4 regions of the Shinella sp. NM-101 genome follow, and region 3 is predicted to be linked to each of the others. Evidence: riboswitches for the same ligand, from Rfam matches in the RefSeq annotation. Region 3 holds a riboswitch; each other region holds the start of a gene.
The links. A riboswitch is a leader RNA that binds a small molecule or an ion and turns the genes downstream of it on or off. The one in region 3 is predicted to bind cobalamin.

Region 1: another riboswitch for cobalamin. It lies ahead of L0976_RS18735 (hypothetical protein); the one in region 3 lies ahead of L0976_RS09915 (TonB-dependent siderophore receptor).
Region 2: another riboswitch for cobalamin. It lies ahead of L0976_RS04685 (aromatic ring-hydroxylating dioxygenase subunit alpha); the one in region 3 lies ahead of L0976_RS09915 (TonB-dependent siderophore receptor).
Region 4: another riboswitch for cobalamin. It lies ahead of L0976_RS12230 (hypothetical protein); the one in region 3 lies ahead of L0976_RS09915 (TonB-dependent siderophore receptor).

What each region holds. Positions count from the first base shown of each region.
Region 1 is NZ_JACBFT010000010.1:73,495-80,552, forward strand. Features, by position in the region: gene L0976_RS18710 (YcnI family protein) at 1-184, opposite strand, end outside; gene L0976_RS18715 (hypothetical protein) at 427-786, opposite strand; gene L0976_RS18720 (hypothetical protein) at 882-1,490, opposite strand; gene L0976_RS18725 (CbtA family protein) at 1,549-2,301, opposite strand; gene L0976_RS18730 (CbtB-domain containing protein) at 2,311-2,520, opposite strand; cobalamin riboswitch at 2,572-2,634, opposite strand; gene L0976_RS18735 (hypothetical protein) at 2,726-3,808, opposite strand; cobalamin riboswitch at 3,968-4,167, opposite strand; gene L0976_RS18740 (acyl-CoA thioesterase) at 4,243-5,055, opposite strand; gene metE (5-methyltetrahydropteroyltriglutamate--homocysteine S-methyltransferase) at 5,052-7,058, opposite strand, start outside.
Region 2 is NZ_JACBFT010000002.1:172,475-179,532, reverse strand. Features, by position in the region: gene lysS (lysine--tRNA ligase) at 1-621, shown strand, start outside; gene L0976_RS04690 (hybrid-cluster NAD(P)-dependent oxidoreductase) at 816-1,919, opposite strand; gene L0976_RS04685 (aromatic ring-hydroxylating dioxygenase subunit alpha) at 1,921-3,165, opposite strand; cobalamin riboswitch at 3,273-3,519, opposite strand; gene L0976_RS04680 (DUF6656 family protein) at 3,818-4,423, shown strand; gene L0976_RS04675 (diguanylate cyclase domain-containing protein) at 4,431-5,495, opposite strand; gene L0976_RS04670 (L-threonylcarbamoyladenylate synthase) at 5,647-6,621, shown strand; gene L0976_RS04665 (FAD-binding oxidoreductase) at 6,634-7,058, shown strand, end outside.
Region 3 is NZ_JACBFT010000004.1:111,072-118,129, reverse strand. Features, by position in the region: gene L0976_RS09955 (hypothetical protein) at 259-450, shown strand; gene L0976_RS09950 (isoprenylcysteine carboxylmethyltransferase family protein) at 473-1,171, shown strand; gene L0976_RS09945 (hypothetical protein) at 1,271-1,459, shown strand; gene xth (exodeoxyribonuclease III) at 1,466-2,251, shown strand; gene L0976_RS09935 (DUF4112 domain-containing protein) at 2,315-2,692, opposite strand; gene L0976_RS09930 (hypothetical protein) at 2,873-3,238, opposite strand; gene L0976_RS09925 (cold-shock protein) at 3,402-3,605, shown strand; gene L0976_RS09920 (hypothetical protein) at 4,092-4,304, opposite strand; cobalamin riboswitch at 4,545-4,754, shown strand; gene L0976_RS09915 (TonB-dependent siderophore receptor) at 4,906-6,840, shown strand; gene L0976_RS09910 (ABC transporter substrate-binding protein) at 6,855-7,058, shown strand, end outside.
Region 4 is NZ_JACBFT010000005.1:173,499-180,556, reverse strand. Features, by position in the region: gene L0976_RS12240 (YeiH family protein) at 1-433, shown strand, start outside; gene metH (methionine synthase) at 438-4,229, opposite strand; gene L0976_RS12230 (hypothetical protein) at 4,313-4,528, opposite strand; cobalamin riboswitch at 4,622-4,841, opposite strand; gene L0976_RS12225 (GH36-type glycosyl hydrolase domain-containing protein) at 5,247-7,058, shown strand, end outside.

The DNA.
Region 1 (7,058 bases), on a different contig from region 3:
CGCCTTCCGGCACCTGCACGCGAAGAACATTGGTGGCCTTGCCTTCGCAACCGTGCGGCACCTGCAGGATGGCGCGGTAGCTCCCGCCGACCGGCGCCTCCTTCAACTGCAGCGAGACATGCGCAAAGGCAGTCGAGGTGCCGAGCGCGAGGACGGCGATGGCGGTAAGGGTACGTTTCAACATGTCATTCTCCACTATGCCGGTCATCCTGCCGGCGAAATCCGGGAATTGGTCGTGAACTTTGCGGGAGATCGCGAGGCATCGCCGCCGGGTCGACGGCATGACGGATCGGCGCCGGCCGCGTGCGCAGCACGAGGCACTGACTTGCGCGGAAGGGCCTGCCTGGCTCCCTCCTCCGGTCTGCGAGCATCGTCGCGCCGGATTCAATCCATCATGCAAAGTCGGGGCGGGCGAAGGCCCGGCAATCAGGCGGCGACGGGCGGCGCTCGCGGATTGCCCGGAAGATCGTCCAGGACAGACCGGATCTGGTCCGCATACCGCACGCGCACGCGCGGCAACGGCTGGACAAGCGGGGTGAAGAGGATCGCGACAGCCCTGTCCGTCGGGACGAAGGCAAATGACATGCTGCACGCCAGCGTGCAGCATTCCGGCATCAGCGCGTGATCCTTGCCCGGCGCAGAGGCCGGCTCGTGCCCTTCCATGCCCGCGATGCAAAGCGGGTTTCCGAAGGCGTCGAGCATGGGCGAAGCCGCGCCGGCCGCCATGGCGAACGGGCCGAGAAGGCTTTGAAACGCCATGAGGATGGCGACGGCTACCGCCACCATTCCATACCTGCCGTGTTGCCGCCGTTTCGTCATCGAACCCTCTCGCCGCAACTCTTATCAATCGGCCGACAGCGTGAACAGGCCCTTCCCCTCGCCTAATTGTCGCATCGCCCCGCCCCGGCACGACGGCTTTTCCGCCGCAGGACCGCGAAGGCGAGCATAACGGGAACGGGCGAGAGGGCCGCCGCCAGGGTGGGACCGTGATCCGCCACCTTTTCCCAATGGGGCGTGACGAACCCGCCCGTATGGAAGGGCTCGGCGGAATATTCGCACTGGATCAGGCTGCTGCCGCGGCGCACCATCTCGACGTCGACGGTGGAGATCATCTCGCCCGCAGCGGCCTCAACACTCGGCATGTCCCTCATATGCAGCAGCAGCATCCGCGCGGCGGAGAGATAGGCATGGGAGCATTCGTTGAAGGGGCTCGCTTCATCGGCGATCGCACGCGGAGCCAGCCCCCACAGGCAGTAATAGTTCTGAATGCGGGCATAGTTCCGAAGCTTGCGGAAGACAGGGTCCGATTCCCTCGCCCGGTCGGCGAGACGGAGAATGGGGCCATAGTATTCGTCGAGCACCAGCAGGGCGCCGTGCGACAGGCTCGGAATGGCAAGGCCGGTGGCGTTGTAGGATGCGGCACGGCTGCCGTGCGCCTCGGCCTGGCCGGCCGCCAGGGCAAGGCCGATGAGGAGGAAGAGCAAACGCAACGCGGTTCTCCTGCCGCAAGGGGAATGCCGCCCGACGGCGGCACTCCATCTCGCCGCGTCAGATTCCCGCGGGAACCGCGCGATAGTTGCCCGAGCGCCGGAGGCTCCTCTCGGCCAGATAGCCGAAGACGAGGGAGAGAACCGTCCAGAGCGTGAGTTGCAGCCCGATCGTCGCCAGACGGAAATCGTAGAGCGCCGTCGCCGGGAAGTTCTCCGGTACCTCGTTGATACCGGGAAGCAGCCGGAAGACGATCGCCAGGAACACGACATAGGCGATGCCGGCGACGATCGCGCCGTTCCAGCGGCCGAGGTGCTCGCCGAGGCGGCGGGCGAAGGCGACGGCGAGCGCCAGCGCGAAGATCGAGGCGGCGAGCGTCACGAAGAACAGCCCGGTTCGCACGCCGATCGTCTCGGGATCGCCCACGGCGGGCGGGTTCGGCGGGTACTTCAGGTCCGGAACCGCGACGAGCGCCACGAAGGTGGCGGCGCCGAGCACCAGCGCCAGGGCGCGGGGGCTCAGTCGGCCGACGCGGCCATAGAGACCGGCGAAGACGAGCGAGAAGATGCCGCCCATCGCCACGCTGTAGGTGACGACGCCGGTGAAGAGGCCGAGGCCGGCCTGGGTTTCACGGCTGACGGCTTCCGGCTCCTCGGCCGCGCCGTCCGCCGGTGCCTCGGCCGCCGCCATCAGCTCTTCGAACGCGATCGCCCGATCGACCTGGGGCTCGCCGTAGACGCGCGCGAAACCGAACGCGACAAGGCCCGCGACGAGGCCTGCTATCATGCCTCTCAGCAAAAGATGACCAGTCATGTCCGTTCCTCAGTGGCAGGGGAAGCCGAGCAGATGCCGGCCGTCGTGCACGAATTCGTGGACTTCGAGGCCGGACAGGACGCGCGCGGCGCCCTCTTCCGTGCTGACGAAATAAAGGGCGAGCAGCATCAGCAGGCCGCCGAAAAGCGCCCACGGAAACAACTGGCTTGCGGGAATGGGTGTGACTGTGGTGCCGTGACTCAAGGTAATGTCGGACATGGATCCCTCTCTGAATGCGCGTTCGCTATGGGCCGATATTCATGCACCCGAGGTCTGGCTTTCGCAGGATGCGATTACAGTGGCGCGACCGCTCCAGAATTTCACTGGCTTCCCGAGGTGGTGCGCCTATCTATCAACGGCGTTTCCGGCGTGTCAACGCGGCGGGGCGACCGCCGCTTGTTCTTTTACGGCACTCTCGACGGTTTCAGCCGGTCGCCGCCAGCGCCAGGCCGGTTTCGGCCGCTTCGAGGACCCCGTGGCCGGGCGCGTCGTCGTCCATCGCCGCAGCATCCGCCGTGCCGTCGAGCGCGTTGCGCCACCTGGAGACCAGTTCGAGATAGGAGCCGCCGCCGAACCGCTCGGCGAGCCTGTATTGCTGGCGCAGCGTGATGCGCACCGTGGCCCGGCTGAAGCGGTCGGACGGCGTCGGGAACTGGTCCGGTTCCAGGCGCCTTGCGAGCCCGTCGAGCACCGCCTTGCGCACGATGGGCAGGTCCGGGCGGGCGAAGCGCTCGAAGAGCGCCTGGAACCGGGCATGATCCTCGATGTCGAAATTCCGATCGCGCCCCATGCCGTCCATGACGGGATTGGCGGGGTGAAGATAGCCGAGCGGCATGTGGTATCGCGGGATCGGCGTGTTGGCCGAATGGGTGCGACGCGATTTCAGCAGTTGCGGAAGAAGATGCGTGTGCGGCCCCGCGGGCGAGACGCCGCCCGTATCCGGCCCGCCGATCTTCTGGAACACCTCGATGCGGCCGATCCGGGTCAGCGCGACGCGGTGCGGATGCGCCTTCAGCACGGCCGCGGCCGCCGGGTTTCCGGTCTCGAACAGGCTGCGCCCGGCACCGGCGCGCAGGATCGCCAGCAGCGCCGGATCGCCGGTGCGAATGCAGAAATCGCACTGCGGAAGGTTGAGGCCGACGTCGAAGAGAATCGCCCGCCTGTCCGCCGGGCGCACCGCGTCCCCGTCCGGGCCTAGCTCGGTCAGGACCTTGCGCCGCTTCATCGCTGCATCCTTTTCCGGCAGGCACAGCGCGATACCATGGCTCCAGCGGTGCGGCCGGGGGCTGAGGGCCTCATAGGCGACAGGAACGATCTGCTCGACCACCTCGGAATCGAGCCGGATGGCGCCCCGCGGGGTGGCGCGCACCAGCATGGCCGGGGCATCGGCTTCCAGATATTCCCCCTTGTCCTGATGGAACTCGGCGACCGCGCCGAAGGAGCCCATGCTCCACCCTGCCCTCTGGTCCACGAGGTGGCTCTTCAAGACGTCCCAGAGATCTGCCATGTGCTTGTCCTTCATCGTGGCCGCCGCGCCGGTTGCCGTGTCGCAAATGCGAATCGGCGGGTGGCTTGCGAAATGGTTCCGGACGAGGATGGAAAGGGGAAGGAACGGGGCGGCCCCGAGAGGGAACGCCGTTCGCCTCCCGATCGCCCACCGCAATCGGCCGAGTCATCAATTCATGGCTGGTTTCCGGGCTTCGGAACCGTCCTGAAGGACGCTCTCGACGCCTTCCCGGCCGGAGCCAGTGGCATTCGTCGAGATTTTGTTCCGCTACCGTTGCGGGGGCAGCACCGGCCTTGGACCGGTTTCCCAATTATCCATCCCGACCAGGCCGGGATGGCACCCTGAATGCATCCAGCAAACCACCCGGCGGGCAAAAGGACCATCGGGAATGCGACATCCGCGGTGCCCGTAACGACACAGGCGAAAAGCCCCGCCTATGCCGGACCGCCATCGTGGCGGACAACCGGAACCGGGCGGTCCCTTTCATCGACCGCGACCATGACGAAGCGGCCGGTCGCGGTCAGGGCGCGGCTTCCGCTCATCAGGTCCTCCGACCAGAGCTCGACCGCCACGGTCATCGAGCTGCGCCCGACGCGCACCACCGTCGCGACCGTGTCGACGATCGATCCCACGGCCACCGGCGCACGGAAATCGACCCGCTCGGACGCGGCGAGCACCGTGATTTTCCGGCCGTGCCGCGTGGCGGCGATGAAGGCCGCCTTGGTCATGGCGGCAAGCGCCTCGCCGCCGAACATGCGGCCGAAGCTGTTCGCCTGGTCGGCAAAGACGATGTCGCTCGCGCGCAGGCCGGGAGCCAACTCCTCATACGCCGCGGAAAGGGGCGGCAGATGCCAGTCCGGCGCCTTGCCTTCGGGAACGGCCACCATGCTGAAGCTGCCGCGGGTGCACAGCCGCCGTTCGCCGCTGACGAGGCCTTCGGCGATCATCTCCACCTCCACCGTCATGGACTTGCGTCCGACGCGCGTCACGCGCGCCAGGAACTCGACCAGTTCCCCGACGCGGGCCGGCGCCTGGAAATCGACGCGGTCGCAGGACGCCGTCACGAAGGGGACGCGCCCATGGCGGGTCGCGGCGATGAAGGCGATGCGGTCCATCAGCGCGAGCCCCGCCCCGCCGAAAAGCGTGCCGTGGTGGTTGGTGTCGCCGGGAAAGACGAGGTCCAGCAGGCGGCTCGACGGCGCCGGGATTTCTCCCGGCGCCGCGAAGGTCTGTTCGCCCGCGCTCACTGCGCTACCTTGCGCAGTTCGCCGGCCGCGGCCACCATGTTGACGAGCGCCGGCCGGACCTCGTCCCACTTGCGGGTCTTCAGGCCGCAATCGGGATTGACCCAGAGCTGGCGATCGTGAAGGCGCTTGCGGGCGAGCGACAGGAGGCCGGTCATCTCACCCACGTCGGGCACGCGCGGCGAGTGGATGTCGTAGACGCCGGGACCGATCTCATTCGGATAGTCGAAATCGCGGAACGCATCGAGCAGTTCCATCTTCGAGCGCGACGTCTCGATGGAGATGACGTCGGCATCCATGGCGGCGATGGCCGAGATGATGTCGTTGAACTCCGAGTAGCACATGTGGGTGTGGATCTGCGTTACGTCCGCGACACCGCTGGCGCACAGGCGGAAGCATTCGACCGCCCAGCCGAGGTAGTGCTGCCAGTCCCGGTGGCGGAGCGGCAGGCCCTCGCGCAGCGCCGCCTCGTCGATCTGGATCATCTTAGCGCCGGCCTTTTCAAGGTCGACCACCTCGTCGCGGATGGCGAGCGCGATCTGCCGGCAGGTCTCGCTGCGCGGAATGTCGTCGCGAACGAACGACCAGTTGAGGATCGTCACCGGGCCGGTCAGCATGCCCTTGACCGGCTTTCCGGTCAGCGACTGCGCATATTGCCACCAGCGCACCGTCATCGGGTTCGGCCGCGAGACGTCGCCGAAGATGATCGGCGGGCGGACATAGCGCGAACCGTAGCTCTGCACCCAGGCATGCTGCGTGAAGGCGAAGCCCGCGAGCTGCTCGCCGAAATACTGCACCATGTCGTTGCGCTCGAATTCGCCGTGCACCAGCACGTCGAGGCCGATCTCCTCCTGCCAGCGGATCGCCGCTTCCGTTTCCTTCTGCAGGAACGCCTCGTAGTCCTTGTAGCTGAGCGCGCCCTTGGCATGGGCGGAACGGGCCTTGCGGACGTCGCCCGTCTGCGGGAAGGAGCCGATCGTCGTCGTCGGGAAGAGCGGCAGCCGGATCGCCGCCGCCTGGACCTTGCGGCGCGTTTCGAATGCGCTGCCGCGCGCCTTCATGCCCTCGTCGATGCCGGCGATGCGGCCCTGGACGAGCGGGTCGGTCACCTTCAGCGAGGCGGCGCGGGCGGCGATGGCCCTCGATGCACCATCGACAGCCTGCCTCACCGCGTCCTCCCCTTCGGCGAGCCCCCTGCCGATCGCCGAAAGCTCGCCCAGCTTCTGCGTGGCAAAGGAAAGCCAGGACTTGAGGTCCGCATCGAGCGCCGTTTCCAGTTCGAGGTCGATCGGCACATGCAGCAGCGGGCATGAGGCGGCAACCTCGACCGCACCCGCGGCGCGCGCGGAAACGACCGGCGCCAGCCGGCCAAGGATCGCCGCAAGGTCCGCCTTCCAGATGTTGCGCCCGTCGATGACGCCGAGCGACAGGACCCGATCGGCCCCCATCGCCTTTGCGACGGGTTCGAGTTGCTCCGGCGCTCGCACCAGATCGACGTGGAGACCGGCGACGGGGAGCGCGGCGACCGCTTCCAGATTGTCGGCCAGCGCGCCGAAATAGGTCGCCAGCATCACCTTCAGGCCCGGCGCGGACCTGGCAAGCGCCTCATAGGCGAGCTTGAAGGCATGGCGCTCGCCTTCCGTCAGGTCGAGCGCCAGGACGGGTTCGTCGACCTGCACCCAGTCGGCGCCGGCGGCCTCCAGCCGGCGGAAGAGCTCCTCGTAGACCGGCAGCAGCCTTGCCAGGAGATCGAGCGGCTTGAAGGTCGAGGGCCGGGCCTTCGAGAGCTTGAGGAAGGTCACCGGACCGAGCACGACCGGGCGCGTATGAATGCCGAGCGCCTTGGCCTCCAGGAAATGATCGACCGGCTTCTGCGCGGTGAGCGTGAAGGCCTGATCCTCGCCGACCTCAGGGACCATGTAGTGATAGTTCGTGTCGAACCACTTGGTCATTTCGAGCGCCGGCACGCCCTGCGCGTGGTGCGCATGGCCGCAGTCGGCGCGGCC
Region 2 (7,058 bases), on a different contig from region 3:
GAGCTTGCGGTGAAGATCCACGGCTCGACCGAATTTGCCTATGGCGACAAGGAACTTTCCTTCAAGGGCCCGTTCAGGCGCGTGCCGATGCCCGATGCCGTCAAGGAAGCAACCGGCCTCGACTTCCTCGCCATGAAGAGCGACGAGGAAGCCCGCGCCGCCGCCAAGGCCGCCGGCTTCGAGATCGAGAAGGACTGGACCTGGGGCGAATGCCTTGCCTTCATCTTCGAGGAGAAGGTCGAGCCGACGCTGATCCAGCCGAGCCACGTCACGCATTTCCCGAAGGACATCTCGCCCTTCGCCAAGGAAGTGCCGGGCGAGCCGCGCCTCGTCGAGCGTTTCGAGACCTATTGCAACACCTGGGAACTCGGCAACGCTTTCTCCGAGCTCAACGACCCGGAAGAGCAGCGCGCCCGCATGGTCGAGCAGCTCGAACAGGCCCATGCCCGCGGCGAGAAGGCCAAGCAGCTCGATGACGAATTCCTCGACGCCATCGACCAGGGCATGCCGCCCGCAGGCGGCCTCGGCATCGGCGTCGACCGCCTGATCATGCTCTTGACGAACGCCCCGTCGATCCGCGACGTCATCCTCTTCCCGGCACGCCGGGCGAAGGCGGACTGACACGCTTCGTTGCGGTGGCAGGAAGCACCGCTTCCCCTCCGTCGTGGTCCGGCTCGACCCGACCATCCATCCCCACAGCCTCACCGTGGCTTGGATGCTCGGGGTCAAACCCGAGGGTGACGCGCGTGCGGAGGTAGCCGTCGAGCAAACATCGAAGCCCCCATCATCCAAGATGACGGGGGCTTTTCCTTGCCTTACGCCTCGATGGAGACATCCCCGATGGGCCGCGAGCAGCAGGCGAGGATGTAGCCTTCCGCGATCTCGTCGTCGAGGATGCCGCCATTGTGGCGCATCTCCACCTCGCCAGAGACCTTCATCACCCGGCAGGTGCCGCAAAGCCCGCCCTCGCAGGCCGCGCCGATGCGCACGCCGGCCGCGCGGGCCGTCTGCAGGATCGTCTGGCCGGGCGGGCACTTGCCCTCCTTGCCGGCCATGGTGAAGCTGACGGTCGCGACGGCATCGGCATCGACCTCCTGCTCGCCGGCGCCGGCACGTATGGCGATTTCCTCCGGCGCGGGGGCGCTCGACGGCTGGAAGCTCTCCTCGTGATAGCGGTCCATGTTGAAGCCGCAGACCTTCAGCATGTCGCGCACACCGCGCATGAACGGTTCCGGACCGCAGCAGAAGACGGTGCGGTCCCGGAAATCCGGGGCGAGCAGCGAAAGGCGCGCCGCGTCGATGCGGCCGCGAAGGCCATGCCAGCCGTCGCGCGGATTGTGGCCCTCGACGACGAAGCCGAGCGCAAGGTTCGGCATCTGGGCGGCAAGACATTCGAGCTCGCCCTTGAACAGCAGGTCCTCCGGCTTGCGCGCGCAGGTGACGAAGGCGACGTCGGACTGCGGCGCGCAATCGGCCATCCAGCGCGTCATCGACATCATCGGCGTGACGCCCGAGCCGGCGGAGATGAAGAGATACTTCTCCGCGGGATAACGCACGAAGGAGAAGTCGCCGAGCGGCCCGAAGGCCTTCAGCTTCATGCCGGGGCGCAGGTTGTCGAACATCCAGCGCGTGCCGATGGAGTTCTTCTGCGCCTTCACCGTCACCGCGACCGAGAACGGGCGCGATGGCGAGGAGGACAGCGTGTAGGTGCGCATGACCGGATCGTCCTCCGACACCGGCAGCTCCAGCGTGACGAACTGGCCCGGCAGATACCGGAACCAGTTCTTCTGGTCGGAGCTGAAGGTGAAGGTCATCACATCAGCCGTTTCCACGGTGACGGCGATGCACTCCAGCAGGTTGTGGCGGTCGTGCCAGGGATTGAGTTCGTCGAAATGGTGGAAATGGCTGACGACCGTCATGTCACGCGACCTTGGTAAGCGGCTTCTTGGCGCCGTCGAGCCGCTCGATCATGAAGTTCGAGTACCATTCGACGAACTGCATGACGCCGCCCTCGTCCTCGGCCGAATAGGGGCCGGGCTGGTAGGCGGGCGAGCGGATGCCGAAGGCATTTTCCTCGACGATCCGGCGGTCCTGGTCGTTGGTCTCGGTCCAGACATGGGTGAGTTCGTCGAGACGGTAGTCGACGCCCTCGACCGCATCCTTGTTGACGAGCCACTTCGTCGTGACCTGCGTCAGTTCCGGGCCGAGCGGCAGCACGCGGAAGGTGATGGCGTGGTCGGCGAGGACGTGGTTCCACGTCGTCGGATAGTGGAAGAGCAGCAGCGTGCCGACATGGCTTTCCAGCATGTCGTTGGAGAGCGGGCGCTGCACCGCGCGCGCGCCGGACATGGTGTAGCTCTCCGCATCCTGGATGAGCGGCATGCGGGCAGCGCGGAACTGGCCGGTCGGCGAGATGCGGAATTCGCTCGGCAGGCCCGCGGCCTCGCACTTCGCCCAATGCGCGGCGATGACCGGATCGTCCTTCGCCCCTTGCACGCCGGTCGCGCTCGGCGCTTCCGGATAGGTGCGGCAGAGCTCCGGGTGGTTTGCGGCGCAGTGGTAGCACTCGCGGTTGTTCTCCCAGACGAGCTTCCAGTTGCCCTTCTCGATGATCGTGCTCTCGAAGGCGACCTTCGTCTCTCCGAGGCGGTGGCGGGCGAGATAAGGCTCAGCCGTCGAACGGAAGGCGGAAAAGTCGGGCGCCTCGTCGGCGAGGCAGATGAAGATGTAGCCGCCGACGGTCTCGCAGTGGATCTGCTTCAAGCTGTGCTGCGTCTTGTCGAAATCCGCCGCCATGTGGCGGGCAAAGAGCAGAGAGCCGTCGAGCTCGTAGGTCCACTGGTGGTAGGGACAGACGAGCTTGGCCGAGGTGCCCTTGTGCTGCGTGCACACGCGCGAACCGCGATGGCGGCAGGAATTGTGCAGCGCGCGGACGGTGCCCGAACGGTCGCGGGTGATGACGACGGGATAATCGCCGACCTGCACGGTGAAGAAGTTGCCGGCCTTCGGGATCTCGCAGTCATGGCCGATGAACAGCCAGTCGCGATACCAGATCGTCTCGAGGTCGAGCTTGTAGTGGTCGGGGTCGATATAGAAGGCCTGCTCGAGGCTGTAGCCCTCGCGCCGGTTCTTGAGCTTGCGGAGCACGTCGCTGCTGATGTCCATGGCGGATCCTCAACTAATCCAGATTTGGGCCGAGGCGCACGGGAGGAGACGGCATCCGGGCGGAAGACCGCACGGGCTGCACGCTTCCCGGCCGCCCGCCGCAGCCAGTCACGATCGTTTCTCCAGGCTGGTTTCCGGGCTGAGGAGCGTCCTGCCGGGCCGTTCCCTTTTCGAAGCCGGACGGCTTCGAGGGTCGTGCCTTGCCTGACCGGTGCAACGCCTTCCCAGACCTCCCGTCCAGTGGCCGCTGCTGCACCTTGCTCCAACACCGTTGCGGGGGCAGCGCCGGACTTCAACCGGCTTCCCAATTCTCCACCCCCCTGCGGGGGCAGCACCTTGAGTGTCTCCATCTAACCGCAAGCGCGGCGGCGCGGCATGTCGGAAAACGACATGCCATTCTGATTTGACGACAGTCAAGACGGAGCATGGAGCACAGATAGAATCCGGTTTTCTCCACTTAACTCAACTACATATGCCGATTTTCACGGCAGGCCGCCCATTCTTTCGGCACGCCCGCATCCGCGATCAGTCTCTTGTCATATTGCGACCATGATTGTGACGCGCAAAAGAAGGCAGCCGCACGGAAAGGAATGCTTAACGACGTTTTCATAAGCTTTCCGGCAATCCGGGCGCGAGGACGGGGTGTCGAAGCGTGCAGCAGACGAAATTCCGATACTACGACGCCGTGGCGTTCAAGCGCGCGAACCCGCCGCGCTCCGCCGTTCATACGGAATTCCTGCGCACCGGCCGCATCGAGCGCAATTTTAGCTGGAGCCCGAACGAGAAGCGCTATCTCAGCTACCAGGAGGTGGCCGAGCGGACGGGCCGCAAGCTGGAGCGGGCGGGCAACGTCACCCACGAGCGCATCAACGGCTTCCACCGTTCGATCCAGTTCCCGAAGCTGATCTTCCACCGCACGCTCGCCGGGACGCCGCATCTCGGCTACTGCCACATCACGGTTGCCAATTCGCGCTTTGCGGAGTTCGACAATGTGCAATGGGCCTTCTACATGGCCAATTTCCTCGCCGAGATCGGCGACGGGGAACAGTTCTTCGCCGGCATTTCGCAAAAGCCGGGACGCATGTATTTCGCCGTCGCCATCGCGCCGGCGGAAGATGAAGGGCGCCTGACGATCGACCGGACGGTGCGCGGCAACGGCGTCATCTTCCGCACGGACGACCCGAAGCTCGCCATGAAGAACGTGCTGATGCTCGGTGCGCGCAACGAAACCCTGCGCAGGGCCATCGAGGCGCTCTGACGCGGGCTCACGAAGCCTTGTAGAGCATCCACTCCTTGCCGGCCGGCACCTCGTCGCCGCGGCCGTAGACGACGATCTGGTCGCCCCCCGCCGCCTTCGCCTCCGCCAGCGCCCGTTCGCAGGCGGACGAAAGGTCGAGCGCGCTGTCGGCCCGGTCCGTCATGCACACGCCGGTGGAAAGCGTGAGATTGCCGAGATTGCGGCCGGTGCGCGGATCACGCAGCGGCACCGCCTGGAAGGCCGCGCGCAGGAGATCGACAAGGCGCGTTACCTCGCCCTCGTCCGCGGTGTTGAACAGGAAACCGAAACGCAGGCCGTCGAAGCGCACGGCAAGGTCCTGCGCCGGGAAGGCCTGGCGGATGAGGCCGCCATAGAAGGTGACGAGATGGTCCGACAGCGCCTCGATCTGGCCGGGCGAGAACCGCCGCTCGGCATCGACCTCCGCAATCGCCACGCCGCACAGCAGCGGCATCTGCGGATTGGCGTAGACGCGGGCGAGCGCCTTGTTGAAGGCGCGGCGGTTGCCGAGCCTGGTCGGCGGGTCGATGAACTTCGTCGCCTCGAACTCCACCATCTCCTTCTGGATGCTTTCCATGGCGGCGGTCTGCGCCGCGACCTTCTCCGCCATTTCCGCCGCATGGTTGACGCGCTGCTCGGTCGCCCGCTGCAGCGCCTCGAGCGAGCTGCCGAGCGCGCCTTCGCCAAGGCGTCCGGCATCGCGGATGACCTGCGAGGCCTCGCCGATCAGGCGGCCGTAGTCGTTGAGCGAGGAGCGCTCCTGGCTGAGCAGGTGCATGAAGTTGCTCATCTCGCTGCTGAGCGCGCCCGCCGAACGCTGCAGCACGCTCGCCTCGTGCTGGTGGGGCAGGTATTTGCGGCCGAGTTCGTCGAGGGCGGCCTGCGACTTGTATTTGCCGAGCGCGATGAAGTCGCGCACGAGATCCGGATTGCTGCCGGCATAGGCCTCGTAGACCAGTTCGTAATTGCGCGGCAGGCCGTCAATGCCCATCTGCTTCATCGCCATCGCGATCCGCAAGGCGATGTCGGTTTTCGAGGATTTTCTGTGAGTCATGATGGGGACCTGCGTGCGGGACTGTTGGCCCCCGTATAACAGGCGGCTCTTTCGGCCCCTCTAACCCGGTCGCTCGAATTTTAGGCAACCGCGCGGTCTTGGCAGCCACGGCCAAAGCCCTGTAAAGGAAGCAGAAAGACGGAAGGACGACATGGCGGATATCGTGGATACCCGGACGGATGGCGAGGCCGCGCTGGCACGCGCCGTGGAGACGCTCGCGCGCGGCGTGCCCGTCGCCATTCCCACCGAGACGGTCTACGGCCTTGCCGCCGACGCCACCGATCCGCTGGCCATAACCCGCATCTATGAAATGAAGGGCCGGCCGCGCTTCAATCCGCTGATCTGCCACATGGCCGATCTTGCCATGGCGGAAAGGCACGCGGTCTTCGACCCGCTGTCGCGCCGGATCGCCGAGGCCTTCTGGCCCGGCCCGCTGACGCTGATCGTGCCGATCCGACCGGAAAGTCCCATCCATCCGCTGGCACGCGCCGGCCTCGACACGGTCGGCATCCGCGTGCCGACCGGCATCGCAGGCCGCCTGATCGCCGCCTTCGGCCGGCCGCTCGCAGCCCCCAGCGCCAACACCTCCGGCCGCATCAGCCCCACCACCGCCCGCCATGTCGCCGAGGATTTCGGTGACCGGCTGGAACTGGTGCTCGACGGCGGCCCCACGACCGTCGGCCTCGAATCCACGATCCTCAAGGTCGAGGGGGAGACGATCCGGCTCTTGCGGCCCGGCGGGCTCGACGCCGCAGACGTCGAGCGCGTCATCGGCCGCCCGGTCACGCGCGGCGACAAGGCGGGCGCAACGATCGAGGCGCCCGGCATGCTGGCCTCGCACTATGCGCCCGACGCCCCGGTGCGCCTCGATGCCGGCGACGTGAAACCCGGTGAGGCGCTGATCCGTTTCGGCGGCACGCCGCTTCCCGGAGAAGGCGAGGCCGCGCTGGTGCTCGACCTCAGCCCCAGCGGCAACCTTGCCGAAGCGGCCGCCAATCTCTTCGGCTACATGAAGACGGCGGATGCGGCGGGCGCGCGCTCCATCGCCGTTTCGCCGATCCCCACGACCGGCCTCGGCGAGGCGATCAACGACCGCCTGCAGCGCGCGGCGGCGCCCCGCAGCTAGGAGAAACGCGCGATGGTCAAGGCGACGCTCACCCCCGATCTCATCGCCCGCTTCGCGGACATCACCGGCCCCGGATATGCCCTCGCCGACGACAGGGACATCGCCCCCTATCTCGTCGAGAGCCGCGGGCTCTACCACGGCACCTCTCCGCTGGTGCTGCGGCCCGGCTCGGTGAAGGAGGTCTCGGCGATCCTGGCGCTCGCCACGGAAACGCGCACCGCGATCGTGCCGCAGGGCGGCAATACGGGCCATGTCGGCGGCAGCGTGCCGCGCGAGGGGGCGGCGGATGTCGTGCTTTCCCTCTCCCGCCTCAACCGCATCCGAGACGTCGACCCGGTCGGCAACGTGATCGTCGCGGACGGCGGCTGCGTCCTTGCGGACATCCATAAGGCGGCCGAAGCCGTCGACCGGCTCTTCCCGCTGTCGCTCGGCTCGGA
Region 3 (7,058 bases):
CGACCGGGGTCATCCTGAAAAAGTGCCGTCCCCGTGATGCCGGAGACCGGCCGGCGGGTCGAAATCCGCGCCGGGCGCCTTACATTGCCATTGCACCGCGCCGTTACGCCGCCGGCAAAGCCGGCCGATCGGAGAGGTCATGTGCGAAGATCATCGTCCTGACGTATCGCGGTCCGTGGATGAGGTGGGATGATGCGCTTTTCCTTCCCGCACAGCCATGCCTTTCAAGGCGGCCGCCTCACGATAGAGGATGCCGAGATGAGCGAAGGCATGTGCGTGGTCGAGTTCGGCGACGGCGTCGCGATGATCGGCGAATGGCACCCGGACGGCGACGACATCCGCCTGAGCGTCCCGGCCTATCGCACGGCGAAGGGCACGGGCGTCGATGCGCGCCGCTGGCAACTGGTGCGAGGCCAGGATGGATCGTGGCGATCCTACCGCCGGTCCTGACCGTATCGTGAGGTGCAGCACCATGACGTTCACCGACCCCCCGCCGATGTCGCGCTCAAAAGCCGCCGCCTATGCCATCGGCCTGCCGATCGCCCTCCTCGCGCTGGTTTTCCTGCCCGTCGGGCGGTTCGACTGGACACCCGGCTGGATCTTTGTCGGCTTTCTCGTCGCCGCATACGCGGTGTCCGCCCTGGTCCTCCAGCGGGCGAACCCCGTCATCTATCGCGCGCGCAGCCGGTTCCAGCCCGGGACCGAGGGTTGGGATCGGATCCTCCTGCTGCTGATGCTGCCGGCCATGGTGGCGGAGGTCCCACTCGCCACGCTCGATGCGGGCCGGATGGCCTGGTCGGCCGTGCCCATGGCATTCGTGGCGCTCGGCTACCTCCTGCTCCTTGCCGGCATCGCCATCACGACCTGGGCGCAGGCGGTCAACCGCTTCTTCGAGCCGGGTGTGCGCCTGCAGCGCGAGCGCGGCCAGCGCGTCATCTCCACCGGGCCCTATGCCTTCGTCCGCCATCCCGGCTATGTCGGGGCGCTCATGATGTTCGCCGGGATCGCGCTGGCGCTCGCTTCCTGGTGGGCGCTCGTGCCGGCGGCGTTCGCCGGCGCCATGCTCGTGCTGCGCACGAACTGGGAGGATGCGCTTCTTCGCACCGGGCTCGTGGGCTATGGCGACTATGCCCGCCGCGTCCGCTTCCGCCTCTTTCCGGGCCTGTGGTGAGAGACGGAACGAATCGGCCGCCCGCGCATTTATCAGCCGATGTTGGTTTTTCGCCCCGCTGCGCCAGCGGGGCGTTTTTTTTGCAGCAGGAGAATTGCCATGGATATCGGAATTCCCTCGCCGCAACGCCCGACCTCCGATCCGGATGCCGCGCTGGTATTCGAGGCCGTCATGCGCGCTGCCGGTCATCAGGCGGCCGCCTACCTGGAAGACCCGGACCCCGCGGACGATCCCGCCATGCCTCGCCCGGACGCTGCCCTTGCGGGCGGCAATAGACGCGCGGACTGAGGATCGATGAAGATCGCGACCTACAACGTCAACGGCGTGAACGGGCGCCTCGCCGTGCTTCTTCGCTGGCTTGAGGACGACGCGCCCGACGTGGTGTGCCTGCAGGAATTGAAATCGCCGAACGACCGGTTCCCGCGCGCGGAACTGGAGCGTGCCGGCTATGGGGCGGTCTGGCACGGCCAGAAAAGCTGGAACGGCGTTGCAATCCTCGCAAAGGGCTTGGTGCCCCTTCTCACGCGCCGGGGCCTGCCGGGCGACCCTGACGACACGCACAGCCGCTACATCGAAGCCGCCGTCGACGGGATGCTGGTCGGCTGCCTCTACCTTCCCAACGGCAACCCTGCTCCCGGCCCGAAGTTCGATTACAAGCTGCGCTGGTTCCAGCGCCTTCTCGCCTATGCGGCGGAACTGATCGAGCTCGATGTTCCCGTTCTGCTGGCCGGCGACTACAACGTCATGCCGACCGACATCGACGTCCATGCGCCCGAGCGCTGGCGAGACGACGCGCTGTTTCGCCCCGAGGTTCGCAAGGCCTATGCCGATCTCCTCGCGCAAGGCTGGACGGATGCGATCCGCCGTCTCCATCCCGACGAGCGGATCTACACATTCTGGAAATATTGGCGCAATTCCTTCGAGCGCGATGCGGGCCTGCGGATCGATCATTTCCTGCTCAGCCCCGCCATCGCGCCGCGGCTGCGCTCCGCCGGCGTTCGCCGCGCGCCCAGGAGCTGGGATCACACCAGCGACCACGCGCCGGTCATGATCGAGATCGCACCGCCGGCCGACAGTTGAAGGACCAGGCTTGTCCGCCGCTTTTCGCGCAATTCTTCCGGGGTCGCGAACCACCGTCGGCGCCTAGCGGTCGAGGTCGGCGTGGTCGAGACCGAAATGATCCAGCACAAGCTGGAGGTTGCGGCGGTTGGACTTGAAATAGACGTCGAAGACGTCGCCCAGCACCGGCACGCTTCCCGCGACCGTATCGAAGCCGATATTGACCAGCATCCTCATGAGCTTGTCGTTCGGCACCCCGAGCCGCCGGGCCTCGTTGACGATGACGAGGCTGACGGCCGCGGCCGCGAAATCGCCGATGCCCGGGACAAGGCCGAGCACGGAGTCCGCGCCGAACGACACGCGCGTGCCGGGAATGCGCAGCGCCGTGTCCATCAGCCGCGCCAAGCCGCGGATCCGCCGGAGGCGCGCCAGATGCTCGATGGGTATGCTGGACCTGTTCATTCTCCTGATGTGGTCCCGGCGCCCAGCGGTTGAAAGGTCCTGCCGCAACTTTTGCTTGCCGGGCGGCTCGATCGCCTGCCGACCAACGCCATGCGCCCGCTTCGCAGATGATCGGGAGGCGCTTCCTTCTCGCAGGTCGGGCTTGTCGGCCTCGCTCCCTCCGGCCCCCCACTGTTCCGCCTACCAGATCCTTCGGTCGAGCTGCGAGGCGATCATCGGCACGGCGGCCGCGCCCGGCGCGCCGAGGCGAAGACGTTGCACGAGCCGCCCGAGGAGATAGGTCGTCGCGGCCGTCGCGGCGATCCTGAGCCAGGGGTGCAGCTCGCCCCGGGAGGGCGGCGCATCCATCCCTTCCGCCTGCCTGCGGATCGTCGCCAGCCGGGCGCGTAGATCGGCGACCTCCCGGCGAAGGTCCGCGACCTGCTGGACGGCGGAAGGCGTTTTCGTCTCGCCCGGCCCCTCCGCCGGGCTCTCGTCCTCGATTTCGGCCAGATGCTCGCGCAGTTGAGCGGGGCTGTCGAACCCCTTGGCCCGGATGTCCGTCATGACGTGTACCTCTCCTGGAACGATGTCGGCGCTTGCCGAAGTCGGGATGAAGAACCCGTCTGTGCGATGGTTGTTCCGCATGCACGGTCACCTGTTGCGGGAACGGCAGATGACGAATAAGCTAAGGTGATGGCGCCGCCGGCGCGAAGCTCACGAGGACGACATGGCAACGGGTACAGTAAAGTTTTTTAATCAGGACAAGGGGTTCGGCTTCATCACGCCCGACAACGGCGGATCGGACGTCTTCGTCCATGTCTCGGCGGTCGAATCCGGCGGCCCGCTGCGCGACGGCGCGAAGGTGAGCTACGACATCGGCCAGGACCGCAAGACGGGCAAGTCGAAGGCGGAAAACGTTCGCTCGATCTGACGGCCGTCAAAGTCTCTGACATCGAATCGACAAGGCTGCCCTAGCAGGGCGGGATGGCGCGCGCCTGAAAACGGCCCGCACTCCCGCCTTCGGCGGCCTGGCCGGACATGCGCCGGATCTTCGATCATCCGGCGCATGTCTCTTGGCGTGCCGAGATTGCCGGCGCCTGGAAAGAATGTGTACTCGCCTGCCCCGCACATGCCGGGACGAACGAGCACGCCTTTTGATCCGGGCAGGGCGGCGACAGCAGTCACCCCGCCATCACTCGGCGTTGCACCGGGATCACGGCGTTCGGCCGCTCCCGATGAACGAGCGAAGGCATCCGCCATGACAGCCGGACGCACCCCTTCCGTTCGTCTTCCGCGAACGATCGCGCGGACTGCCAGGATCTGCGAGGCAGGGTGGCGGGCCTGTCGACTTGAATACAGTTCCAGCCCTTTGCGATGACCGCCGAAAGGACCGTGCTGCCGGCAGAGGCGTCGATTGTTACCGCTCCGTTTTCTCCCAGGCGAGCGCGGTCGCGAGATAGCCGAGGGCGAAGGCGGCGCCGATGCTGTAGATCACGAGCAGGATTTCCAGGGGGCCGAGGGCCGCGCCGAATGCAGACGGTTCGAGCAGCAGGACGGCCACCGTGCTTGCGGCGCCGAGCGCGAAGCCGATGCAGAGGCGACTCAGCATGTAGCGTACGAGCGCTGGCATTGGTCGGACTCCGGGTTCAGGACAGTCAACGATCCCGGCCCGCCAATGTTCCGTTCGAGCAGCGCGCCCGCACGAAGGCTTGGCCTGTCTGCGGGGATCGGATCGCCTGAGGCGAAATCCGCTCGGCCGGCCACGCAAAACCGGCACGGATGGAGCCGCTCTTTGCGCTTCGACAAACACCGATCCGGAGTATCGTCGCGCCCGGCTTTTATCGATTGACGGTCTTGTCCCCCAACGATTAGGGTCCGCGCTGGAAACGGCTCCGCCGCAAGGCGGATTAAAAGGGAACACGGTGAAGCCGGTTTGAGGCTGAAGCCGGGACTGCCCCCGCAACTGTAACCGTCGAGTCTTCTTCCAATTGCCACTGGGATGCGTCCTGCGCAGCCGGGAAGGCGGAAGAGAGACGAAGAAACGGAAGTCAGGAGACCTGCCCTTTCCAGTCACCCATGCCAGGCACGAGGGGTGCCCCGGCGCGGACGTCCGTGGCGGTGACACGATGTGTTGCCGTGTGCGGGACGGGCCGGTCGGAGTTTTCCTTGCTCCTCAGCTTTGCCAGTCGGACCGCGGTTTATAGCGAACCGGGGCGCAGCGATGCGCCCGAATGTGCCTGGGGGTTGATTTGAAGACGGTCCTTTTGACGACGAGCGCGCTGGCATTGGCGTTCACGGGGATGGCCGGCACGGGCATGGCCCAGGAAGCGGGCGCCGATGAAGGCGGGGCCACGCAGCTCGAAGCCATCGTGGTCACCACGCCGCTGCGCCGCGAATCGAGCCTGGCGCGCTCGACGTCCTCCGTGACGGTCGTAAGCGAGGAAGAGATCCGGCGGTCCGCCGCGTCCGACCTGGCATCCCTGCTCAGAAGCTATCCCGGCGTCACCGTGACCTCGAACGGCGGCATGGGCGCCGATTCGAGCGTCTCGCTGCGCGGTGCCACGGCGGCGCAGACGCTGGTCCTCGTCAATGGCGTGCGCGCCGGTTCGGCGACCGCCGGCACCGTCAACCTCTCCGCGATCCCGCTTGCCTCGATCGAGCGCATCGAGATCGCCAAGGGCGGCCATTCCGCGCAATACGGCGCCGACGCCATCGGCGGCATCATCAACATCGTCACCCGGCAGGGCGGCGTCTGTGCCGATGGCCGCACAAGCTGCGGCACGGCCATCGTCGGCGTGCTGCATCCGTGGGGCGGCTACGTTTCGGGCAATGTGCAGGGCCGGAGCGCCGATGGGATCGATTATGCCTTCGGCGCGCAGATGCTGGGCACCGAGGGCTACGATTTCACCCTGCCCGCCACCTTTGGACACGAACCCGACAAGGACGGTTTCCGGCTGGGCTCGTTCAACGCCTCGCTGTCGAAGGACTTCGATTGGGGGCGTATCTATGCCGACGGGCTCTATGCGCGCGGCCGCAACCAGTATGACCGCCAGCCGGCGAACGAGGCGGACACGGCCAACGCTTCCGGCCGCATCGGCGCGCGCATCGACCATTCCGATAGCTGGTCGTCGACCGTCGAAGTGATGGGCGCGCTCGACAATGCCTCGAATTTCGGTCGGGCCACCAGGGGCGACGATTTCGACACGCTGCGCTACGGCGTCCTCGCCTCCACGCAAAGGACGTTCGAGACGGACGAGGCGAAGCACATTCTGGCGGGCGGGGTCGAAGCCTATCGCGATTCGGTCGACAGTTCGTCCATCTCGGGCGTCGCCTACGCGGCGACGAAGCGCGACCTGGCCGCCGTCTTCGGCCAGTATTCGTTCGAGTATCGGGGCCTTACGTTCGACAGCGGCCTGCGCTTCGACCACAACGAACAGTTCGGCGGCGCCACCACCTACAATATCGGCGCGAGCTACGAACTGACGCCGGACCTGGTGGCGCGCGCATCCTACGCCACCGGCTTTCGCGCGCCGACCTTCAACGACCTCTATTATCCGGACCCCTACCTCTCGGGCAATCCCGACCTCCGGCCGGAAACGTCGCGTTCCTACGAGATGGGATTGAAGTGGCAGGCCACGGCCGATACGGGCCTCGACATGGCGGTCTATCACATGCGCGTGGAAGACCAGATCAACTGGGCGCCGGTCGATCCCGCCGACCCCCTCGGCGCCTGGCACCCGGACAATGTGGAAAAGGTGCAGGTAACCGGTTTCGAGGCCACCCTGACGCACCGGTTCAGCGAGGCGTGGAGCGGCAATCTCGGCCTCGACATCCGCGAACCGCTGAACAAGAGCCCGGGCAGCCACGGCAGGTATGTCGCCTATGGCGACCGCTTCAAGGGCATGGCGGGGCTCACCTACACGCCCGTGGAGGATCTCGAACTGTCGGCAGCCGTCATCTATGGCGGTGAGCGCTATGCGGATGCCGCCAACACCATCAGGCTTCCGCACTACATCACGGCCGACTTCACGGCGCTCTATGCGCTCGACGAACAGTCGCGCCTCAAGCTTTCGGTGGCAAACATCCTCGACGAGCAGTATCAGACCAAGCAGGGCTACAGGGCGCCGGGCCGGTCCGTCGATTTCAGCTTTACCCGATCGTTCTGAAAGGCCTTGTCATCATGACCGCTGCTTCCGCACGATGCCGCAGGATCGCAATGGCGGCCACCGCAGCGCTCATGCCTGCCTTTGTCCCCGCTGCGGCCGCTGCCGACCCGCCGCCGCAGCGGGTCGTCTCCATCAACCTGTGCACCGATCAGCTCGCCATGCTGATGGCGGCGCCCGGACAGCTCAGGTCGGTGTCCTTCCTCGCCGGCGAGGAAGGA
Region 4 (7,058 bases), on a different contig from region 3:
GGTCTATGCGGTGCCGCAGGTCTTGGCCGCCACCGCCCCGGTCTCCGCCCTCAGCATCCAGATCGGCACCTTCGTCAAGCTGGTGCGCGTGCTGATGCTCGGGCCGGTCGTCTTCGTGCTGTCGCTTGTCTCCGGCACGGCGGGCGGCCGCCGGCCGGCGCTGCACCTGATGGTGCCGTGGTTCATCCTCGGCTTCCTCGCCCTGCTTGGCGCGCGCAGCTTCGGCCTCATCGAGGCGGGACTGGCGGAGACGATGGGCAAGGCCGCCACCGTGCTGACCATCCTCTCCATGGCCGCGCTCGGCCTCGGCATCGACGTCAGGCGCGTCCTGCGCGCCGGGCCGCGGGTGACAGTGGCGGTCGTGCTCTCGCTCGGCCTGCTGGTCGCCGCCAGCTACGCCATGGTGCTGCTGCTCAACCTCGCGACGGCCTGAGGCCTCAGGCCGCGTTTTCCCGCACGGTGGTCGGCACGTAGTTGAGCACGGGGCCGAGCCAGCGCTCCACCTCCGGGACCGCCATGTCCTTGCGACGCGCATAGTCCTCCACCTGGTCGCGCTCCACCTTGGCGACGCCGAAATAGTAGCTTTCGGGCGAGGCGATGTAGAGGCCGGAGACGGAGGAGCCGGGCCACATGGCATAGCTTTCCGTCAGGGTCACGCCGATTTCCCTTTCCGCGTCGAGCAGGCGGAAAAGCGTCGTCTTTTCCGTGTGGTCCGGCTGGGCGGGATAGCCCGGCGCGGGGCGGATGCCGGCATAGGGCTCGCCGATCAGCTCGCCGGGCGAGAAGGTCTCGTCGGCCGCATAGCCCCACAATTCCTTGCGGACAACTTCGTGCATGCGCTCGGCGAAGGCTTCGGCGAAGCGGTCGGCCAGCGCCTTGACGAGGATCGAGTTGTAGTCGTCGTTCGCCCGCTCGAAGCGCTCGGCGATGGCGATCTCACCGATGCCGGCCGTCACGACGAAGCCGCCGAGATAATCCTTCCGGCCGCTGTCGACGGGCGCGACGAAGTCGGAGAGCGCCACGTTCGGCCGGCCGTCGCGCTTGGAGAGCTGCTGGCGGAGCGTGAAGAAGGTGGCGAGCTCCTTGCCCCGCGCCTCGTCGGTGAAGAGGCGGATGTCGTCGCCGACGGTGCCGGCCGGCCAGAAGCCGACGACGGCCTTCGGCGTGAACCACTTTTCCGCGATGATCTTCTCCAGCATCGCCTGCGCGTCGGCGAAGAGCTGGCGGGCGGCGACGCCCTGCTTCTCGTCGTCGAGGATCTTCGGATAGACGCCCTTCAGTTCCCAGGTCTGGAAGAAGGGCGTCCAGTCGATGTAGCGGGCAAGCTCGGCAAGGTCCCAATCCTGGAAGACGCGGGTGCCGAGGAAGGACGGTGTCTTCGGTTCATAGGCCGACCAGTCGGCCCGGAAGGCATTTTCCCGGGCCCGGGCGAGGGGAAGGCGCTGCTTTTCCGCTTCGCTGCGCGCATGGGCATCGGCCACCTTGCGGTATTCCGCCTTCAGCGTCTCGACATAGCCGGGCTTCATCTCCGCCGACAGCAGGCTGCCGACGACGCCGACGGCGCGGCTCGCGTCCGTGACGTAGACGGTCTGGCCACGCTCGTAGCGCGGGTGGATCTTCACCGCCGTATGCACGCGGCTCGTCGTCGCCCCGCCGATGAGGAGGGGGATGTCGAAACCCTCGCGCTCCATCTCGGCGGCGACATGCACCATCTCGTCGAGCGAGGGGGTGATGAGGCCGGAAAGGCCGATGATGTCGACCTTCTCCGCCTTTGCCGTCTCGAGGATCTTCGTCGCCGGCACCATCACGCCGAGGTCGATGATCTCGTAATTGTTGCAGGCGAGCACGACGCCGACGATGTTCTTGCCGATGTCGTGCACGTCGCCCTTGACGGTCGCCATCAGGATCTTGCCGGCGCTCTCGCGTTCCCCGCTGCCGCCGTTGGCGCGCTTTTCCGCCTCCATGTAGGGCAGCAGCACGGCGACGGCCTGCTTCATCACGCGGGCCGATTTCACGACCTGCGGGAGGAACATCTTGCCCGCGCCGAAGAGGTCGCCGACGACGTTCATGCCGGCCATCAGCGGGCCTTCGATGACGTGCAGCGGGCGCTCGGCATTCTGCCGCGCCTCCTCCGTGTCGATCTCCACGAATTCGGTGATGCCGTTGACGAGCGCGTGTTCCAGCCGCTTCTCCACCGGCCAGTCGCGCCAGGCAAGGTCCCGTTCCTTCGCTTCCTTGCCGGCCGCGCCCTTGAAGCGCTCGGCGATGTCAAGCATGCGCTCGGTGGCGGTGCCGCCGGCTTTCGGCGCGCGGTTCAGCACCACGTCCTCACAGGCCTCGCGCAGCTCGGGCTCGATCGTATCGTAGACGGCGAGCTGGCCGGCGTTCACGATGCCCATGTCCATGCCCGCCTGGATGGCGTGGTAGAGGAACACGGCGTGCATCGCCTCACGCACCGGCTCGTTGCCGCGGAAGGAGAAGGAGAGGTTGGAGACGCCGCCGGAGATGTGGACGTGGGGCAGGCTCGCGGTGATCTCGGCAGTCGCCTCGATGAAGTCGACGCCGTAATTGTCGTGCTCCTCGATGCCGGTGGCGACGGCGAAGATATTGGGGTCGAAGACGATGTCCTCGGGGGCAAGGCCGGCGACCTCGGTCAGGAGCTTGTAGGCGCGGGTGCAGATCTCCACCTTGCGCACCTTCGTATCGGCCTGGCCTTTCTCGTCGAAGGCCATGACGACGACGGCGGCGCCATAGGCGCGCACGAGCTTCGCGTGGTGCAGGAAGGCCTCCTCGCCCTCCTTCAGCGAGATCGAGTTGACCAGCGGCTTGCCCTGCACGCATTTCAGGCCCGCCTCTATCACCTCCCATTTCGACGAATCGATCATGACGGGCACGCGGGCAATGTCGGGCTCGGCGGCAATGAGGTTGAGATATTCCGTCATCGCCTTGGCGGAATCGATGAGGCCCTCGTCCATGTTGATGTCGATGATCTGCGCGCCGTTCGCTACCTGGTCGCGCGCGACGTCGAGCGCGGCCGCGTAGTCGCCGGCCGTGATCAGCTTGCGGAATTTCGCCGAGCCGGTGACGTTGGTGCGCTCGCCGACGTTCACGAAGGGGATGGCCTCGGTCAGCGTGAAGGGTTCGAGGCCGGAAAGGCGCATGTGGCGGGGAATGTCGGGGATTTCGCGCGGCCTGTGGCGGGCTGCGGCCCCGGCGATGGCGCGGATGTGGTCCGGCGTCGAGCCGCAGCAGCCGCCAACCACGTTGACGAGGCCGTCGCGCATGAAGCCCTCGATCTGCGCGGCCATCTCCTCGGGGCTCTCGTCATACTGGCCGAAGGCGTTCGGCAGGCCGGCATTCGGGTAGGCGCAGACGAAGGTCTGCGCGACGGAGGCGATTTCGGCGAGATGGGCGCGCATCGCATTGGCGCCGAGCGCGCAGTTGAGGCCGATGGAGAAGGGGGCGGCATGGCGCACCGAGTTCCAGAAGGCCTCGGGCGTCTGGCCGGAGAGCGTGCGGCCGGACAGGTCGGTGATCGTGCCCGAGATCATGATCGGCAGCTCGATGCCCTTTTCCTCGAACACTTCGCGCGTGGCGAAGATCGCGGCCTTGGCGTTCAGCGTGTCGAAGATCGTCTCGATGAGGATGATGTCGGCGCCGCCGTCGACGAGGCCGCGCACCTGATCGGCATAGGCGAGCCTCAGGTCGTCGAAGGTGACGGCACGGTAGCCGGGATTGTTGACGTCGGGCGAGATGGAGGCGGTGCGGTTGGTCGGGCCGAGCGCGCCGGCGACGAAGCGGCGCCTGCCGTCCTTCTCCTGCGCCCTCAGGCCGGCGCGGCGGGCAAGGCGCGCGCCGTCGCGGTTCAGCTCATAGACCATGTCCTCCATGCCGTAGTCGGCCTGGGCGATCGACGTGGAGGAGAAGGTGTTGGTCTCGAGGATGTCGGCGCCGGCGAGCGCATAGCGGTAGTGGATGTCCTCGATCGCGCCCGGCTGGGTCAGCGTCAGCAGGTCGTTGTTGCCCTGCTGGTGGCAGGCGCAGTCGCCGAAGCGTGTTCCCCGGAAATCCTCCTCCACCAGCTTCAGCGTCTGGATTTCCGTGCCCATCGCGCCGTCGAGCACGAGGATACGCTGGCGGGCGGCGGCTTCGAGGGCGGCGCGGATCTCGCTTCCGTCCCGTTTCGGCAGTTCGGGGCCGAACAGGGTATCCAGGTGAGAATTGGCCATGGCGAAGCCCTCCGGTGCGCAACATATCACGCCGGAATTCACATAAACGTATCTTTATGTCAATATGTCTTTATGCGATTGACCTAGTGCAGCGGCCCGTTCGCGCCGGCGAGCGAGGCGAACAGGGCCTTGAGCCGTGCGATGTCCGGATCGGGGTTTTCATAGCGGGAAAGCTTCTGCACCTCCTTCAGCGCCTCGACCGCGAGGTCCGCGCCGCGCGGCTGCCAGAGCAGCCAGGAGATGAAGACGGATTCCGGCTTCCCGTTGCCGGAAGGCTGGTTTTCGATGAATAGAGACATTTCTTCCCCAATCGGAATTGGGGGATGGCCGGACGCACGCTGCTGGAATTCGCCGACGGCGAGCAAGCGCACCCTTGGGACACCCCGCCCATGGACGTTACGAACTGTCGGGGCAGGTCTCCTGGCTTGCGGGTCGTCGCTTCTGCCGCGCCTTCCCGGTGCTTTCGCGCCAGTGGCATCGATCGACAGCAGCTCGCCGTTCACAGTTGCGGGGGCAGCGCCGGCCTTGGCGCTCCTTTCGGAGCATCGCACCGGCTTCCCTCTTAGCCTCCGGCCGTTTTCGACTCGGAAGACCCTGACGCCGGCAGACTGGCGCCACGGGCCGGCCAAGTCAATGGCGTGCCTTATCGAGAGAGGCCGGGAACTTTTGTTGTCCCCGCGCATTTCCGCTTCCGCCTGCATCCTGTTCAGGCTCGCCCCGTCGGGGAGGGGCGATTCACCAAAACCGCAGATGAGGGCTTCATGCTGCGCCGTCCGGTCCTGTTGACATGTTGCAAGTCTCTGTCCTTACGGCTAAAAAATGCCGTTTTCATGCACCACGCGGCCAGGATGCCCATCAGCGTGTCGCTTGAGCCATATCGATCCGTGAGGCGCCATGAGGGCGCGGTCCGGTGTCATGGCTGACCGCGGCGCCGAGAAGAAGCCTGTCCGCGAAAAACCCTCCGGCGCCAAGGCCGCCGCCGGATGGCTCAACATGGCCGGATCCAGAATCAGAAACATGCCCCTTCAAAATACGCCGCAAGCCCCGCGCGATGCCGACGCAAAGCAGATCGACTACAACGATTCGATCCGCGCCACCTATCTGACGCTGGAGGAGCTCGCCGCATGCGGCGAGGCGCTCGCGCACGACAGGACCGTGTCCCTGCCGGGCTACCAGCCCTTCGAGTTCCGCCCCCGGCACAAGGAGAACGAGAAGGAGATCTTCCGCGTCTACCAGGCGACGGCCAAGGACGTGGAGGCCGGCGCGCAGATCACCCCCGCCGCCGAATGGCTGCTCGACAACTACTACGTCATCGAGGAGGCGATCCAGGAGGTCCGGCGCGACTTCCCCCGGCGCTTCCTGCGCCAGCTTCCGACCATGGAGGTCGACGGACAGGCGATCCCGCGCACCTTGGCGCTCGCCTGGCTCTATGTCGCCCATACGCACAGCAGCATCTCCGAGGAGAGCCTGACGGCCTTCGTCCAGGGCTTCCAGAAGGTCGACGCGCTGAAGATCGGCGAATTGTGGGCGCTGCCCTCCTTCGTCCGCTTCGTGCTGCTGGAAAACCTCCGGCGCATTTCCAGCCGCGTCGAGCGCTCGCGCAAGATGCGCTTCAAGGCGAACGAGGTGGCCGACGAGCTGATCCGCCTCAACGATCCGGAGAAGGGCATCGCGTATCTGCGCTCGATGGAGAGCTTCGTCGAGGACAACACCTTCGTCATCCAGCTCCTCTACCGCCTGCGCGACGGCCTGCAGGCCTCCGGCGCGGTGCTCCAGTGGCTGGAGCGCAAGATCGAGAGCCGCGGCAGCGACCTGGAAGAGCTGATCGTGGCGGAGAACAACCGCCTTTCCTCGGGCAATGTCACGATGAGCTCGCTCATCAAGAGCCTGCGCACGGTGGACGACACGGAATGGCCTGTCTGGTTCGAGAGCGTCAGCCGCCTCGACGAGGCGCTGCGCCAGCGTTCGGACTACAGCGACCTCGATTTCGGCTCGCGCAACAAGTACCGCAACACGATCGAGCGCTTCGCACGCCGGTCCGGCAAGACCGAGCTCGAGGTCACCGAGACGGCGCTTGCCATGACGGCGGAAGACGCCGCCGCCCATGCCGACGACCCGGACTACGAGGCCAATGTCGGCGCCTTCCTCGTCGGCAAGAAGCGCAAGCTCCTCGAAAGGCGCATCGGCTACCGCCCCTCGCTCGTCCAGCGCATCGTGCGCCTCACCCGCAAGCTGGACTGGTTCGCCATTGCCGGCCCGAACATCGCCCTGACGCTGCTTGCGATGGTCGCGGTCTATTATTTCCTCGACCAGCTCGACATTCCGAACGGCGCATGGCTGATCATGCTCGTCCTCTTCGCGCTGCCGGCCTCGGAAGGTGCGACGGGCCTCTTCAACACGCTGGTGACGTTCTTCGTCACGCCGTCCCGGCTCGTCGGCTATGAATTCAAGGACGGCATTCCCGAGGATGCGCGCACGCTTCTCGTGGTGCCCTGTCTCATTTCCAAGCGCGACCATGTCGACGAGCTCGTGCGCAACCTCGAGGTCCATTACCTCGCCAATCCGCGCGGCGAGATCTATTTCGCCCTCATCAGCGACTGGGCCGACAGCCCGTCCGAGGAGACGCCCGCCGACCTCGAGGTCCTCGACTATGCCAAGCGCGAGATCGCCGCGCTTTCCGCCCGCTATGCCTATGACGGGCGCATGCGCTTCTACCTCCTGCACCGCCGCCGCCTCTACAATCCGTCGGAAGGCGTGTGGATGGGCTGGGAGCGCAAGCGCGGCAAGCTGCACGAGCTGAACCTGCTCCTGCGCGGCGACGGCGACACG